3 regions of the Kribbella koreensis genome follow, and region 3 is predicted to be linked to each of the others. Evidence: predicted binding sites of a transcription regulator. Region 3 holds the regulator's gene; each other region holds the start of a gene.

Evidence for each region. The regulator HrcA, encoded in region 3, represses chaperone genes, less so after heat shock. The targets are predictions, from matches to a motif close to TTGGCACTCGNNNNNNNCGAGTGCCAA.
Region 1: a site for HrcA is predicted at 1,647-1,673, ahead of groL (chaperonin GroEL). Genes of this name have one in related genera too.
Region 2: a site for HrcA is predicted at 2,564-2,590, ahead of groES (co-chaperone GroES). Genes of this name have one in related genera too.

What each region holds. Positions count from the first base shown of each region.
Region 1 covers NZ_BAAAHK010000018.1:171,666-176,523, forward strand. The annotation lists gene groL (chaperonin GroEL) at 1-1,466, opposite strand, end outside; gene ABD116_RS33890 (GNAT family N-acetyltransferase) at 1,704-2,264, shown strand; gene ABD116_RS33895 (RidA family protein) at 2,261-2,689, opposite strand; gene ABD116_RS33900 (GlxA family transcriptional regulator) at 2,763-3,668, shown strand; gene ABD116_RS33905 (MmcQ/YjbR family DNA-binding protein) at 3,682-4,026, opposite strand; gene ABD116_RS33910 (PspC domain-containing protein) at 4,180-4,500, shown strand; gene ABD116_RS33915 (M48 family metalloprotease) at 4,673-4,858, shown strand, end outside.
Region 2 covers NZ_BAAAHK010000013.1:826,757-831,614, reverse strand. The annotation lists gene ABD116_RS28325 (hypothetical protein) at 1-317, opposite strand, end outside; gene groL (chaperonin GroEL) at 400-2,019, opposite strand; gene groES (co-chaperone GroES) at 2,128-2,424, opposite strand; gene ABD116_RS28310 (peptidoglycan-binding domain-containing protein) at 2,739-3,359, shown strand; gene ABD116_RS28305 (peptidoglycan-binding domain-containing protein) at 3,467-3,958, shown strand; gene ABD116_RS28300 (class I SAM-dependent methyltransferase) at 3,981-4,858, shown strand, end outside.
Region 3 covers NZ_BAAAHK010000027.1:24,847-29,704, forward strand. The annotation lists gene ABD116_RS41010 (SAM-dependent methyltransferase) at 64-687, opposite strand; gene ABD116_RS41015 (16S rRNA (uracil(1498)-N(3))-methyltransferase) at 692-1,408, opposite strand; gene dnaJ (molecular chaperone DnaJ) at 1,431-2,570, opposite strand; gene hrcA (heat-inducible transcriptional repressor HrcA) at 2,608-3,627, opposite strand; gene ABD116_RS41030 (Gfo/Idh/MocA family protein) at 3,738-4,841, opposite strand; gene ABD116_RS41035 (ThuA domain-containing protein) at 4,826-4,858, opposite strand, start outside.

The sequences.
Region 1 (4,858 bases), on a different contig from region 3:
GTGGCGATCAGGTCCACGTACTCACCGGTTGCGGCGTTGAGGCCCCAGCCCGGCTCGAGGTTGCGAACCTTCTCCACCACGACGCCGCCCTCGAGGCCGGCGTTGAAGGCGATCTGCTTCAGCGGGGCCTCGACCGCGGACCGCACGATCGCGGCACCGGTGGCCTCGTCACCCTCGAGCTCCAGCTTCTCGAACGCGACGACCGAAGCCTGCAGCAGCGCCACGCCGCCACCGGCGACGATGCCCTCTTCGACGGCGGCCTTCGCGTTGCGAACGGCGTCCTCGATGCGGTGCTTGCGCTCCTTCAGCTCGACCTCGGTGGCCGCGCCGACCTTGATGACCGCAACGCCGCCGGCCAGCTTGGCCAAGCGCTCCTGCAGCTTCTCGCGGTCGTAGTCGGAGTCCGACTTCTCGATCTCGGCGCGGATCTGGTTCACCCGGCCGGAGATCTGGTCGGCGTCGCCGGAACCCTCGACGATGGTCGTCTCGTCCTTGGTGACGACGATCTTGCGGGCCTGGCCGAGCAGCTCCAGGTCCACGGTGTCGAGCTTGAGGCCGACCTCCTCGGAGATGACCTCACCGCCGGTCAGCACGGCGATGTCGACCAGCATGGCCTTGCGGCGGTCACCGAAGCCCGGCGCCTTGACGGCGACGGTCTTGAAGGTGCCCTTGATCTTGTTCACGACCAGGGTCGCGAGCGCCTCACCCTCGAGGTCCTCGGCGATGATCGCCAGCGGCTTGCCGGTCTGCATGACCTTCTCCAGCACCGGGACCAGGTCCTTGATGCTCGAGATCTTGCTGTTCACCACGAGGATGTACGGGTCTTCGAGGACCGCTTCCATCCGCTCGGTGTCGGTCACGAAGTACGGCGAGATGTAGCCCTTGTCGAAGCGCATGCCCTCGGTGAGCTCGAGCTCGAGACCGAAGGTGTTGCTCTCCTCGACGGTGATGACACCTTCCTTGCCGACCTTGTCCATCGCCTCGGCGATGATCTGGCCGACCTGGGTGTCGGCGGCGGAGATCGAGGCCGTGGAAGCGATCTGCTCCCGGGTCTCGACGTCCTTCGCCTGCGCCAGCAGCTGCTCGCTGATGGCGTCGACCGCCTTCTCGATGCCCTTCTTCAGGCCCATCGGGTTGGCGCCCGCGGCGACGTTGCGCAGACCCTCGCGCACGAGCGCCTGGGCCAGCACGGTCGCCGTGGTGGTGCCGTCGCCTGCGACGTCATCCGTCTTCTTGGCAACTTCCTTGACGAGCTCGGCCCCGATCTTCTCGTACGGGTCCTCGAGCTCGATCTCCTTGGCGATGGAGACACCGTCGTTGGTGATCGTGGGGGCGCCCCACTTCTTCTCCAGCACGACGTTGCGGCCCTTGGGGCCGAGCGTCACCTTCACGGCGTCGGCGAGGGTGTTCATACCCCGCTCGAGGCCACGGCGCGCCTCTTCATTGAAAGAAATCAGCTTGGGCATTCTCCGCGAGTCCTCCCGCGTCGAGTTTTTTGTTCAGCCGGCCGGATGCCCGCGACGGACGGTGTCATCGGTGCGGCGGTCACGTCCCGCCACGCCTCCGGCACCTCATCGAGGCCGTCTATGGTCACACCGTCCGGGCAGGAGCGTTATCACTCTCGCCCATCGAGTGCTAACCAAGTATTAGCACTCGACCCAAGCGAGTGCAAGCCAGGTCCCCGTCCGCAGTACGGTGCCGGCATGACTCTGGAGGTCCTCCCGGCCACCCCGGACCGCTGGCCGGACGTCGTCACGGTGATGGGTGAGCGCGGCGACCCCGCCCGCTGCTTCTGCCAGTACTTCCGCCTCCGCGGCAAGGACTGGTCCGACACCTCCCCCGCAGCCAAGCGTGACGCCCTCAGCGCTCAGGTCGCCTCGGACAGACCACCAGGCGTCCTTGCGACAGCCGACGGTACGCCGATGGGCTGGTGCGCCGTCGCTCCCCGCTCGGCCTATCCCCGGGTCATCGCCTCCCCCAACTGGCGCGGCGGCGACCCCGACGCCTGGGTGGTCACCTGCTTCGTCGTACCGGTCGGTCACCGCCGTCAGGGGTTGGCCGGGGAGCTCCTACAGGGAGCAATCGACTTCGCCCGCACCCAGGGGGCCGCAGTACTGGAGGCCTGCGCGGTGGACCTCTCCTACTCGGGCAGGGTCCCCTCCGCTGACCTCTACCGCGGCCCACTGTCCGTCTACCTCGAGGCAGGCTTCACAGAACTCAGCCGCACGTCGCCCCAATGGGTGCTGGTCAGCAAGACGCTCTAGACCTTGGCGATGAACTTGACCTCGATCAGCTGGCCGGGCAGCGCCAGCCGGGTGACCCCGACCAGAGTGCTGGCGACCTGCGGGTCTTCCCGCCCGTATGCCGCCTTGCGCACCGGCCCCGCCGCCTCGAAGGCCGACGGTATGTCGAGCACGTAGAGCACTTCCTCGACTACATTCTCCAGTCCGGCGCCGAAGCGGCCCAGCAGCTCGGCAGCGTTCACGTAGGTCTGCCGCATCTGCTCGGCCATCCCCGAGAAGTCCGTCACCTCACCGGCCGCGTCTAGCGGCGCCGGCGCCAGCAGGTCCTCGCCGCGGTGCCCCAGCTGCCCGGAGAGGTAGATGGTGTCCCCGTGCCGAACAGCCTGCGCGTAGCCGTAGCTGCTCTCCCACGGAAGTCCGAAGCTCTCCACCTGTGTCGCGGTCATGTCTCTCCCGATCCGAAAGCTGAATATTGAATCAACCGTAGGATTCGGGTACCGCGCGTCACCAGGAGCGACGATGCCAAAGGGGGCAAGGATGATGCCAGGCCTGACGGTGGCGATCCTCGGCGTACCGCGCCTGATCGCGCTCGATCTGAGCATTCCGCTGCACATCCTCGGCCGGTACGCCGGTTACCGCGTGCTCGTCTGCGGAGAGGCGATGTCCACGCACCCGCTGGCCGCGGCGGCCGACGCCGACATGGTCGTCGTACCCGGGTACGACGACCCCGAGGTCCCCCTACCCGCTGAGTACCTGGACCTGCTCCGGGCAGCCGCCGACCGAGGTGCCCGGCTGGTCGGCATCTGCACCGGGACGCTCGCGCTGGCGGCAGCCGGCGTACTGGACGGCCGGGACGCGACCACCCACTGGGAGTACGTGGCCCGCCTGCGCGCGAACCACCCGCTCGTCAACGTCCTGGAGAACCGCCTGTTCGTCGAGGACGGCAAGATCCTCACCTCGGCCGGCGGCGGCGCTGCCATCGACGCCTGCCTGCACGTGATCACCTCCGACTTCGGCGCCGCGGCCGCATACGAGGCCGGCAAGCACGTGGTGGCAGGACCTGCCCGGAGCGGCGATCAGCGCCAGTACGTCGACGTACTGACCCCGCCCCGCTCAGACCTGTCGGCCACCCGCCAGTGGGCAATGCAGCACCTGGGCGAACCGCTCACTGTGCGGGATCTGGCCGAGCACTCGAACCTTCCACGCAGGACGTTCATCCGGCACTTCACCACCGAGACCGGCATGCCACCGATGCAGTGGGTCGCCCTGCAGCGCGTGCTGAGCGCCCGCCGACTGCTGGAGACCTCCGACTGGTCAGTCGAGCGAATAGCCGCCGCCACCGGCTTCGGCAGCGCCACCAACTTCCGCGCCCACTTCCGCCGCGAGGTGGGCACCACCCCGAGCGCCTACCGCCGGGCGACCTGACAGCGCACGCCGGTCAAGCAGACGGTTGCTCGTGCTGCGCGATCAGCATCTTCGGCGCGGTCAGCCGCCAGGCCTCGGTCAGCAGCTCCACCAACTCGTCCTCGTCCGCGATCGCCAGCTTGACTTCCAGCCAGGCGAACCGCCCGGACGCCCACGAGGCCGTGTAGATCTCCGGACTCTCCGCCACCAGCGCCTCCTGCTCCTCGCGCAGCGCCTTCAGCATCACCGAGGTCTCGTCCGCCGACAGGTAGACGAAGCCCTTCTTCCGCACCTTGAACGCAGGCTGCCCGGCCCACCCCACGTGCTCCTCCACCCCGGGCAAGGCGAGCAGCATCTTCGTCACCGCCTCAGCATCCATCCCCCGACGGTACGACCCGCCACCGACAGAAAATATCGAAAGTAGTCAGGGGTCCGGGGCCGCCCCGGCTGACCCGGACCAGGGGTGCGACCAGGGTCGGGTCGGTACCGATCCCGATGTGGGGAAGGGGTTCGCGGCGGCAGAGTAGTGGACATGACGAACTCCACTGCACCGTTCTCGAACCTGTCCGGTAAGTCCCTTCGCCGCTCGCGTAACCAGCGGATGCTCTCCGGTGTGTCCGGTGGCCTGGCGGAGTACTTCAACATCGACGCCACGCTGGTCCGGCTGGCCATCGTCGGCCTGACCCTGATCACCGGCGGCACCGCGCTGATCGGCTACGTGATCGCCTGGATCGTGATGCCCGAGGCAGACGGCAAGGCCGTCTGGCAGTCGGTCCAGCAGCCCCAGCAGCAGTCCACCCCCGAGTCCGACATCGCCGCTCGCATCTACGACGACAAGCCGCCGGCGGCGTGACGGGCGGACGCACGGCAGCAAGGTGACAGCGCCAACAGATAGGCCATAGGCGCTCTCATACTTGCTGCCGTGCCGACCGACGCCGCACTGACCTAGTGTCCGGAGCTGCAAGTTCCTGCAACAGTTGAGCTCACAGCACTCCGTAACTGGCTTCTCCTGCCACACTCCTCAAGTGCAGACCGACCAGGGCACCAGCCGCTGCCCCCAGTGCGACCACGAGATCCCCACTGATCCGCAGTACGTGACGTGGTGTGACCAGTGCGACTGGAATGTGGACCCGACCGGCCCGACCCATCAGGTCTCCGCCAGGCGACGGCGACGCGAGCATCGGCTCGCGGACACGCTGTTCCGGGAGCTG
Region 2 (4,858 bases), on a different contig from region 3:
AACACGACCGGCGCGACCTCAGCCGGCACCTCCAGCCAGTGCTCCCTGGGCAATCCCTGCTTGCGCGGAAACCCGGGCTCCGTGGCCGGGCCATGCGCCAGCCCGACCATCTCGTAGTTCCCGCACCGCAGGCAGACGAACCCGTCCCCGAGCATCAGCCCGTCCTCGCTGCCGTACATGTCCTCCAGACACTCGTGCGCCCCTTCGTCGAGGCAGCACGGGTCCTCACCTCCGTGGACATAACAGACCACCGCCACCCGCTCAGGGCAGCCGTAGGCGTACTCGCAGCAGTACTTCACACCCCAGACGGTAGCCACGCCCAGGGGCACCCAGACAAAGAACTGCCCGGCTGGTCCGAGGACCGGCCGGGCAGTTCTGGTGGTGCCAAGTACGAAGAGGTCAGTGACCGTGACCGTGGCCGTGACCGGCTGCGGCGGGCTCTTCTTCTTCGGGCTTGTCGACGATCAGCGTCTCCGTGGTGAGCAGCAGAGCGGCGATGGAGCCGGCGTTGGCGAGCGCGGAACGCGTCACCTTGACCGGGTCCAGGACACCCTGGGCGAGCAGGTCGCCGTACTCACCGGTGGCGGCGTTGAAGCCGCTGCCGACCTCGAGCTCCGCGACCTTGGCGGTCACGACGTAGCCCTCGTAGCCACCGTTCTCGGCGATCCAGCGCAGCGGCTCGACGACCGCCTTGCGGACGATCCGGACACCGGCGAGCTCGTCGCCCTCCAGGCCCAGACCCTCGTCGAGCACCGCGGCGGCGTGGACGAGAGCAGAACCGCCACCGGCGACGATGCCCTCCTCGATGGCCGCACGGGTCGCGGACACCGCGTCCTCGATCCGGTGCTTCTTCTCCTTCAGCTCGACCTCGGTGGCCGCGCCGACCTTGATCACGCAGACGCCGCCGGCCAGCTTGGCCAGCCGCTCCTGCAGCTTCTCGCGGTCCCAGTCGGAGTCGGTGCGCTCGATCTCGGCCTTGATCTGGTTGACCCGGGACTCGATCTCGTCGGACTTGCCGGCACCCTCGACAACAGTGGTGTTGTCCTTGGTGACGACGATCCGGCGGGCGGTGCCGAGCACCTCGAGACCGACCTGGTCCAGCTTGAGGCCGACCTCGGGCGCGATCACCTGGGCGCCGGTGAGGGCAGCCAGGTCCTCGAGCATCGCCTTGCGGCGGTCACCGAAGCCCGGCGCCTTGACGGCGACGGAGGTGAAGTTGCCGCGGATCTTGTTCACGACCAGGGTCGACAGCGCCTCGCCGTCGACGTCCTCGGCGATGATCAGCAGCGTCTTACCGGACTGGACGACCTTCTCCAGCAACGGCAGCAGGTCCGACACCGCGGAGATCTTGCCCTGGTTGATCAGGATGTACGGGTCGTCCAGCACCGCTTCGCCACCCTCGGCGTCGGTGATGAAGTAGGGCGAGATGTAGCCCTTGTCGAACTGCATGCCCTCGGTGAAGTCCAGCTCGGTGCCGAACGTGTTCGACTCCTCGACGGTGATGACGCCGTCCTTGCCGACCTTGTCGAACGCCTCCGCGATCAGCGAACCGATCTCGGCGTCACGGGCGGAGATGGTGGCGACGTGGGCCATGTCGCCCTTGTCGTCGACCGGACGGGCGGTCTCGATCAGCTTCTTCGAGACGGCCTCGACGGCGGCCTCGATGCCCTTCTTCAGGCCCATCGGGTTGACGCCGGCGGCGACGGCGCGCAGGCCCTCGTGCACCAGCGCCTGCGCCAGGACGGTCGCGGTGGTGGTTCCGTCACCGGCGACATCGTTGGTCTTGGTGGCAACCTCTTTGGCCAGCTGCGCACCGAGGTTCTCGAACGGGTCGTCCAGCTCGACCTCACGCGCGACGGTGACACCGTCGTTGGTGATGGTCGGGGCGCCCCACTTCTTGTCCAGCACGACGTAGCGGCCCTTGGGCCCCAGCGTCACCTTCACCGTGTTCGCGAGCTTGTCGACGCCACGCTCCAGCGCGCGCCGCGCGTTCTCGTCGAACTCGAGGATCTTCGGCATAAAAAACAAGTCCCTCTCTGAGTTTCAACAATGATGCCCGCGACCCGAACGACTCCGCTCCGGAGCCGAGTCGGCGCCGGAGCGGTGTCGGTCAGGAACGAGCGATCGTCACTTGGTGACGACTGCGAGGATGTCGCGGGCGCCCAGGATCAGGTAGTCCTGGCCGTCGTACTTGACCTCGGTGCCGCCGTACTTGGAGTAGATGACCTTGTCGCCGACGCTGACGTCCAGCGGGACGCGGTTGCCGTTGTCGTCGATGCGGCCGGGGCCGACGGCGAGGATCTCGCCCTCCTGCGGCTTCTCCTTGGCGGTGTCCGGGATCACCAGGCCGGACTTCGTGGTCTGCTCGGCTTCGAGCGGCGCAACGAGGATACGGTCCTCGAGCGGCTTGATCGTGACCGACACTTGCTGACCTCCACGGTCGAGTTCTTGTGTGTTCAAGGGGTGCTGCGAGCGGCCGTTCCACCTCTGCCGTCGCGGGGATCAGAGGCCGGGCCGCTGGCACCCTCGAGTGGAGAGTGCCAATAAAGAATCTAGGCCGCGATTAGCACTCGGTCAACTCGAGTGCCAGATTCTCGCCACCGGCGAACGCAGGTACCGCCCGTGTCCGCCTCGACGCTTTCTGCCATCAAGGGCTGGGCGAACCCCGCCCGCTCGTGGGACCGTCGTCTCTGTAGGGATCCCGGCCGCCCCGGGACCGACCGCCCGAGGAGAGAACCATGGCGCTCCACCTCCCGTCACTGCCGAAGCTGACCACCCGCAAGACGGTGGTGATCGCACTGCTGGTGATCAGCCCGTTCGCGGTCGCCGGCCTCGCGGCCAAAGGCGCGCACGACTCCTCCTCCGGCCACCCCGGCAACGCGGCCCCTGGCGGCGCCGCGCCCGCAGTACAGCTCAAGGCCAAGGACGCGGCCGCAGAGACCGCTGACCGGACAGCCGCGGCCCAGGCGGCCGCCGCGACCCCGCAGTGCCTGTATGCCCGGGTCGTACCGATCGGCAAGACCGGCTGGGGCATTCCGATGCCGTCGCTGTGGAACAGCCCGAGCACCACCTGCAACCTGATGTACGGCGACGACCCGTTCCGGGGCTCGAACCACAGAGGCGACCCGGACACCGCCATCCGGGTCCTTCAGCGCAACCTGAACTACTGCTACGGCTACAGGCTCACAGTGGACGGCATCTACGGCAGCAACACCCGTGGAGTGATCAAGGCCGTCCAGAGGCGCCACAAGCTGGCCGTCGACGGCATCTACGGTCCCAAGACCCGCTCGGCGATGAACTGGCGCCTGTACGCCACCAAGACCAACACGTGGAGCAAGAACTGCTCCAGCCCGCTCTGACCCGCTGCAACTTCCTGCAACCAACTGCAACGAACAAAAGGGCAGCCGGCGCAGTCTCAACGAGCAAGCGATCCCGGAGGGGGGATCGGATACTCGAGGGGCACACCATGGGATTTCTACGTACCGCAGTCACTGTCGGCGCGACGGCCGTGATGGCCATCAGCGGCGCAGTGGTCGCGACCACGACGGCCGATGCCGCACCGGTCAGGGTCAAGGGGCTGGAGCAGTGTCTGTCCGCGCTGATGAAGCCGGTCGGCAAGGGCTGGGCCGTGCAGGTGCCGGGCGGCTGGGAGGACACCTCCACCAACTGCAACCTGAAGTACGGCGACAACCCGCGGCGCTACGGCCCGGACTACGTCGGCGATCCCGCGTCGGCGATCAAGGCCCTGCAGCGGGACCTGAACTTCTGCTACGGCAGCAAGCTCACCGTCGACGGCAAGTACGGCAGCAAGACCCGCGCGGCGGTGCTGAAGGTCCAGCGCAAGCACAAGATCACCGCCGACGGCATCTACGGCCCGAAGACCAGGTCTGCGATGAACTGGCGGATGTACTCGCTGCAGAAGCACGCCTGGAGCAACACCTGCGCAAGCCCGCTCTGAGCGGCGGGGCAGACTGTGCCGGGTGACACCTGACTCGATCTCGCTGTTGCTGGCGCCGGCCGGAGCTGAAGTACTAGCCGAGGCCTGCGCCGGCTTCACGCCAGGAGGCGAACTACGCCTGGTCGAGAAGCTCAGACGCCGGTACGACGTTGCTGTGGTCACCGCTGCTGTCACGCAGGCTTCTCTGCGGCATCGGGCGGTGGCCAAGTTCGGTGCCGAGGATGCAGCACGCATGTACTTCACCCCGGACGGCCTGGAGCAGGCCACGCGCACGACGGTCGGGGTGCACCGGGCCGCTCGCATCGGTGCGACGCTTCCGGGAGCAACTGTGGTCGACCTCGGCTGTGGGATCGGGGGCGACCTGATCAGCGCGGCACGGGCCGGGTTGCGAGTCACCGGTGTCGAGCGGGATCCCGCGACGGCTGCAGCGGCTCAGGCGAACCTTGCCGCCCTGGAGTTGCCCGGCCAGGTTCTGGTGGGTGATGCAGAGGCGCAGGACTGTTCGCAGTACGAGGTGGTGTTTGCTGATCCGGCACGGCGGGCGGACGGGAAGCGGGTGTTCGACCACAACGCCTATTCGCCGCCGTGGTCCTTCATTACCGATCTACTGGCGGGCACTGCCTGCGTGAAGGTCGCCCCGGGCATCCCGCACGAGGCCGTCCCGGACGGCGTCGAGGCTGAGTGGGTCAGCGACGCAGGCGAGGTCAAAGAGGCAGCGCTTTGGTCCGGCAAGCTCTACGCCGGTACTACGCGCCGTGCGACCCTCCTCCCCAGTGGAGCGACAGTGACGTCCGCACCGGAGGTCGACAGCGCTCCGGTCGGCCAGTACATCTATGAGCCCGACGGAGCCGTCGTCAGGGCCGGTCTGGTCACCGCAGTGGCCGAAGCCGTCGACGGGTG
Region 3 (4,858 bases):
GGCAACAGTCAGTGACGACCCGTCACAAGCTTTTCGAAGATCCGGAAAATGACGGCACCCGACTCACTGGAAGGTGAAAAGGCGCTCCGGTGGAGTGGGTGGTTCGGTGGTAGCCAGGTAGCGGTTGGTGCCGACGGACCAGGCGACGTTGTCGGGGGCGTCGAAGGTCAGTTCTTCGAAGTCGCTGTCGGTGAACCAGGTTCGGATGTCTTGGCGGATGTCCGGGGTGTGGCGGCCCCGGGTCCAGATGACAGTGGCGTTGGGGGTGCAGAAGGCGGGGAGGGCGCGGACCGTGGTCTCCGTGTCGGCGGGGGTGATGTTGCCGAAGACGCCGCAGAAGAGGACCAGGTCGGCTGGTACTGCGCCTGCGTAGCTCGCGGTTGAGCCGGCGTCGGCTTCTACGACCTCGATGCCGGTGAGGCCGTGGGCAGCGGCTGCTGTGCGGGCTGTGTCGGCCAAGCGGGGGTCTAGCTCAACCAGGCGGGCAGATACCCGGTCGCGGGCGGGGTGGGTGGCTAGGACCTCGATCAGGTCGCGGCCCTGGCCGGCGCAGGCGCTGATGACTCGGATCGGGCCGTCGGGGTGCGCGTCGAGGTGGTTCCGGATCGCGCGTTGGACCGAGCGGAGGCGGCCGCTCAGGTCGGATGACGGGTCGTCGTAGTCCTGGTGCCAGTCGAGCCAGTCCATCGGATCAGGTCCAGCGGGAGCGGGCGAGTAGGGCTGAGGCGGCGGCTACGCCCGCTGTCGACGTACGGAGGACTGTGCTGCCGAGGCGCACCGGGGTGGCGGCGAAAGCCTCCAGCTCGGCCGGAGCGATGCCGCCTTCGGGGCCGACCACGATCACGATGTCGCCCGCCGCGGGCAACTCCAGCGAGGCCATCGGGGTGGTGGCTTCTTCGTGGAGGATGACGGCCAGGGCGGCGTCAGAGAGGAGCTTGGCGACCTCCGAGGTCGAGGCGATGGGGGCCACCTCGCAGAACCAGGAGCGGCGAGACTGTTTGCTGGACTCGAAGGCCCAGGACTGCCACTTGCTCTCGGTCTTGGCGACCCGCTCGGGGTTGGCGCGGAACTGGCTGCGGTCCGCGTTCCACGGGACGATCAGGTCGACGCCCACCTCGGTTAGCATCTCGACGGCCAGCTCAGCCCGCTCCCCCTTCGGCAAGGCCTGTACTACGACCAGCCGCGGGCTCGCAGCGTCGACCTCACCACGGCGGTCGACCGCCACGGTCAGGCCGGTCTTGGACGAAGCCGTGACCGCACCCTCGGCGAAGGAGCCCCGGCCGTCGGTCAGCCGGATCCGCTCGCCCGGACCGATCCGGCGTACGACGGCCGCATGACGCCCTTCGGCCCCGTCCAGTACCAGCTCGGGGCCGTCGAGGTCAGGCAGGTAGAAGACCGCGAGTCCCATCGCCCGGCAGCCTAAGTCGTTTTCAATGCGCACCGAAGGCGTCGCGCAGGCGCCCGAAGACACCCTTGTGCGCCGCCTGGACATGACCGACCGGCCGCTCCTCGCCCCGCGCGGCGGCGATCTGCTGCAGCAACGCCTTCTGCGCGTCGTCCAGCTTGGTCGGCGTCTCGACGATCACCTGCACGATCAGGTCACCGCGACCCGCGTGCCGCAACCGCGGTACACCGCGAGCGGTCAGCGTCATCGCCGTCCCCGACTGCGTCCCCGCCCGGATCTCGAGCGGCGTCGTCTCGCCCTCGAGCGTCGGCAGGTCGATCGTCGTACCGAGCGCCGCCGCCGTCATCGGCAGGGTCACCGTGCAGTGCAGGTCGTCACCGCTGCGGGTGAAGATCTCGTGCGGCTCGACCTCGATCTCGACGTACAGGTCGCCGGCCGGGCCACCGCCCGGGCCGACCTCGCCCTGGCCGGTCAGCTGGACCCGGGTGCCGCTGTCGACGCCACCGGGGATCTTGACCGTGACGGTACGCCGGGAGCGCACCCGCCCGTCGCCGGCGCACTCGACACACGGGTTCGGGATGGTGGTGCCGAAGCCGCGGCAGTTCGGGCACGGACGCATCGTCCGGACCTCGCCGAGGAACGAGCGCTGCGTGTGCGTGACCTCGCCCCGGCCGTGGCAGATCTCGCAGGTGACCGGCTCGGAGCCGACCTGGGCGCCGGAGCCGGAACAGGTCGGGCAGAGCACCGCGGTGTCGACCTTCAGCTCGCGGGTCGTCCCGAAGGCCGCCTCGGCGAGGTCGATCCGCAGCGGGATCAGCGCGTCCTGGCCCCGCCGGGTGCGTGGCCGCGGCCCGCGGGTCGCCCCGCCGGTCTGGCCGAAGAAGGCGTCCATGATGTCGGTGAAGGTGAACGCCTGGCCGAAGCCGGCGCCGCCCGCGCCCGGACCGCTCGCGAACGGGTCACCACCGAGATCGTGGACCTGCTTCTTCTGCGGGTCGCTGAGCACCTGGAAGGCGCGGCCGATCTCCTGGAACTTGTGGTGCGCGTCCTCGGAGTCGTTCACGTCCGGGTGGTACTGGCGGGCCAGCTTGCGGTAGGCCTTCTTGATCTCGTCCTGTGTCGCGTCGCGACTGACGCCCAGGACGGCGTAGTAATCGGTGCTCATACTCCAAGCCACTTGGTAGGCAGTGTGTGGTGGTGGTTCACGAGTCGGCCAGGATCTGGCTGACGTAGCGCGCGACGGCGCGGACAGCGCCCATCGTGCTCGGATAGTCCATGTGGGTCGGGCCGACGATGCCGAGGGTGGCCAGCGCCTCCGACTTGGAGCCGTAGCCGGTGGCGACGACCGAGGTGGTGGCAAGTCCTTCGTACGGGTTCTCGTGGCCGATCCGGACCGTCAGCGTCTGCGGGTTGGTGGCCTCGCCGAGCAGCTTGAGCAGGATCACGTGCTCCTCGAGCGCCTCCAGCACCGGCTTCACGTTGCGCTCGAAGTCGTCGCCGTAGCGGGTCAGGTTGGCCGCGCCGCCGACCGCGATCCGCTGCTCGCCCTCGACCGTGAAGGCCTCCAGCAAGCTCGTCACGATGGCGGCCACCAGCGGCCGGTTCGGCGGTGCGAAGGTCTCGGTGACGCTCTCCAGCGAGGTGGCCGCGTCGGTCAGCCGCTGGCCGGTCAGCGCCGTGTTCAGCCGGGAGCGCAGGTCGGCGATCAGTTGCTCGTCGACGTCGTCGTGGGTCTCCACGATCCGCTGCTCGACCCGGCCGGTGCTGGTGATCAGCACCAGCAACAGCCGTCGCGGCGTCATCGTGACCACCTCGACGTGCCGCACGCTCGACCGGCTCAGCGTCGGGTACTGCACGATGGCGACCTGCCGGGTGATCTGCGCCAGCAGCCGGACGGTACGCCGTACTACGTCGTCCAGGTCGACCGCGCCGACCAGGAAGGACGAGATCGCCTTCTTCTCGGCCGGCGACAGCGTCTTGACGGTGCTCAGCTTGTCGACGAACAGCCGGTAGCCGGCGTCGGTCGGGATCCGGCCGGCGCTGGTGTGCGGCTGGGTGATGTACCCCTCCTCCTCCAGCGCGGCCATGTCGTTGCGGACCGTGGCCGGGGAGACGCCGAGGTTGTGCCGGTCGACCAGGGTCTTCGAGCCGACCGGCTCATGGGTGGCCACGTAGTCCTCGACGATGGCCCGGAGCACGTCCAGTTTGCGTTCGTCCAGCACGCGCACCACCCCTCTCACGTCGGCCCCTCGGGCTGGCACTCCCGAGTTTCGAGTGCCAGTCTACCGAGCCCGCACGACACCTACCGACGCGTAACGGCGTGGGCCGTGTCTCAGGCTAATTCCGGGGATGCCCCCAAAGGTACGGCGGCAGGCCGCTGGACCGTACTCGCCACGTCCACCGACTGGTCCTGAGCCGCAGACTCGAGCAGCGACTCCATCACATCGAGCACGTGATATGCCAGCGCTCCATCGGCCCGGTGCGGCTCGTTGTTGCGCAGCGCGCGAGCCATGTCGGCCACACCGACGCCGCGGCCGGCACCGGCGTACCCACCGGCTACAGGGAGTTGCGTCCAGTCACGGTTGGTCGCAGTGGCAATCTCCACCGTGCCGTCGAAGCCATTCGGGTCCGGGACGGACAGGCTGCCCTCGGTGCCGTAGATCTCGATCCGCGGGAGCCGTGCGGCCCACACGTCGAAGCTCATCAGCACAGTGGTGAGCGCACCCGACTCGTGCTCCAGTACGCCGGTCACGTGCGTCGGTACGTCGACAGGGAACGTCTCCCCCGCCCGCGGCCCGGTGTGGACCTTCCGCTGCTCCTGCGAGCGCCCAGCCCGACCAGTGACCCGCTTCACCGGTCCAAGCAGCGTGACGAGACTGGTGATGTAGTACGGACCCATGTCGAGCAGCGGGCCGCCACCCTGTTGGTAGTAGAACTCGGGGGCTGGATGCCACAGCTCATGCCCGGGCGTAACGAAGTAGGCCGACGCTGCCGTCGGTACGCCGATGTCGCCGCGGTCGAGCGCGACGCGGGCAGTCTGCGTGCCGGTGCCGAGCACGGTGTCGGGCGCGCAGCCGATGCGGAGGTTGTTGGCGGCCGCGAGCTTGAGCAGCGGCTCTGCCTCGGCACGGTCGACAGCCAGCGGCTTCTCGCCGTACACGTGCTTGCCGGCCTGCAGCGCCGCCTGGTGGACCGGTGCGTGCGCGGCCGGGATGGTCAGGTTGAGGACGATGTCGACGTCGGGGTCTGCGAACAGGTCCTCGGACGTCAGGGCCCGGACGCCCGGATTCTGGTCGGCGATCGCTTGCGCCCTGGAGAGGTCGAGATCGGCGACGGCGACCACCTGGACGCCGGGGAGCTTGGCGAGGTGCTCGAGGTACGTACCGCTGATGACACCGGTGCCGACGATGCCGACGTTGGTCACTTGCTCGCCCACAGCAGGCCCCTCTCGAT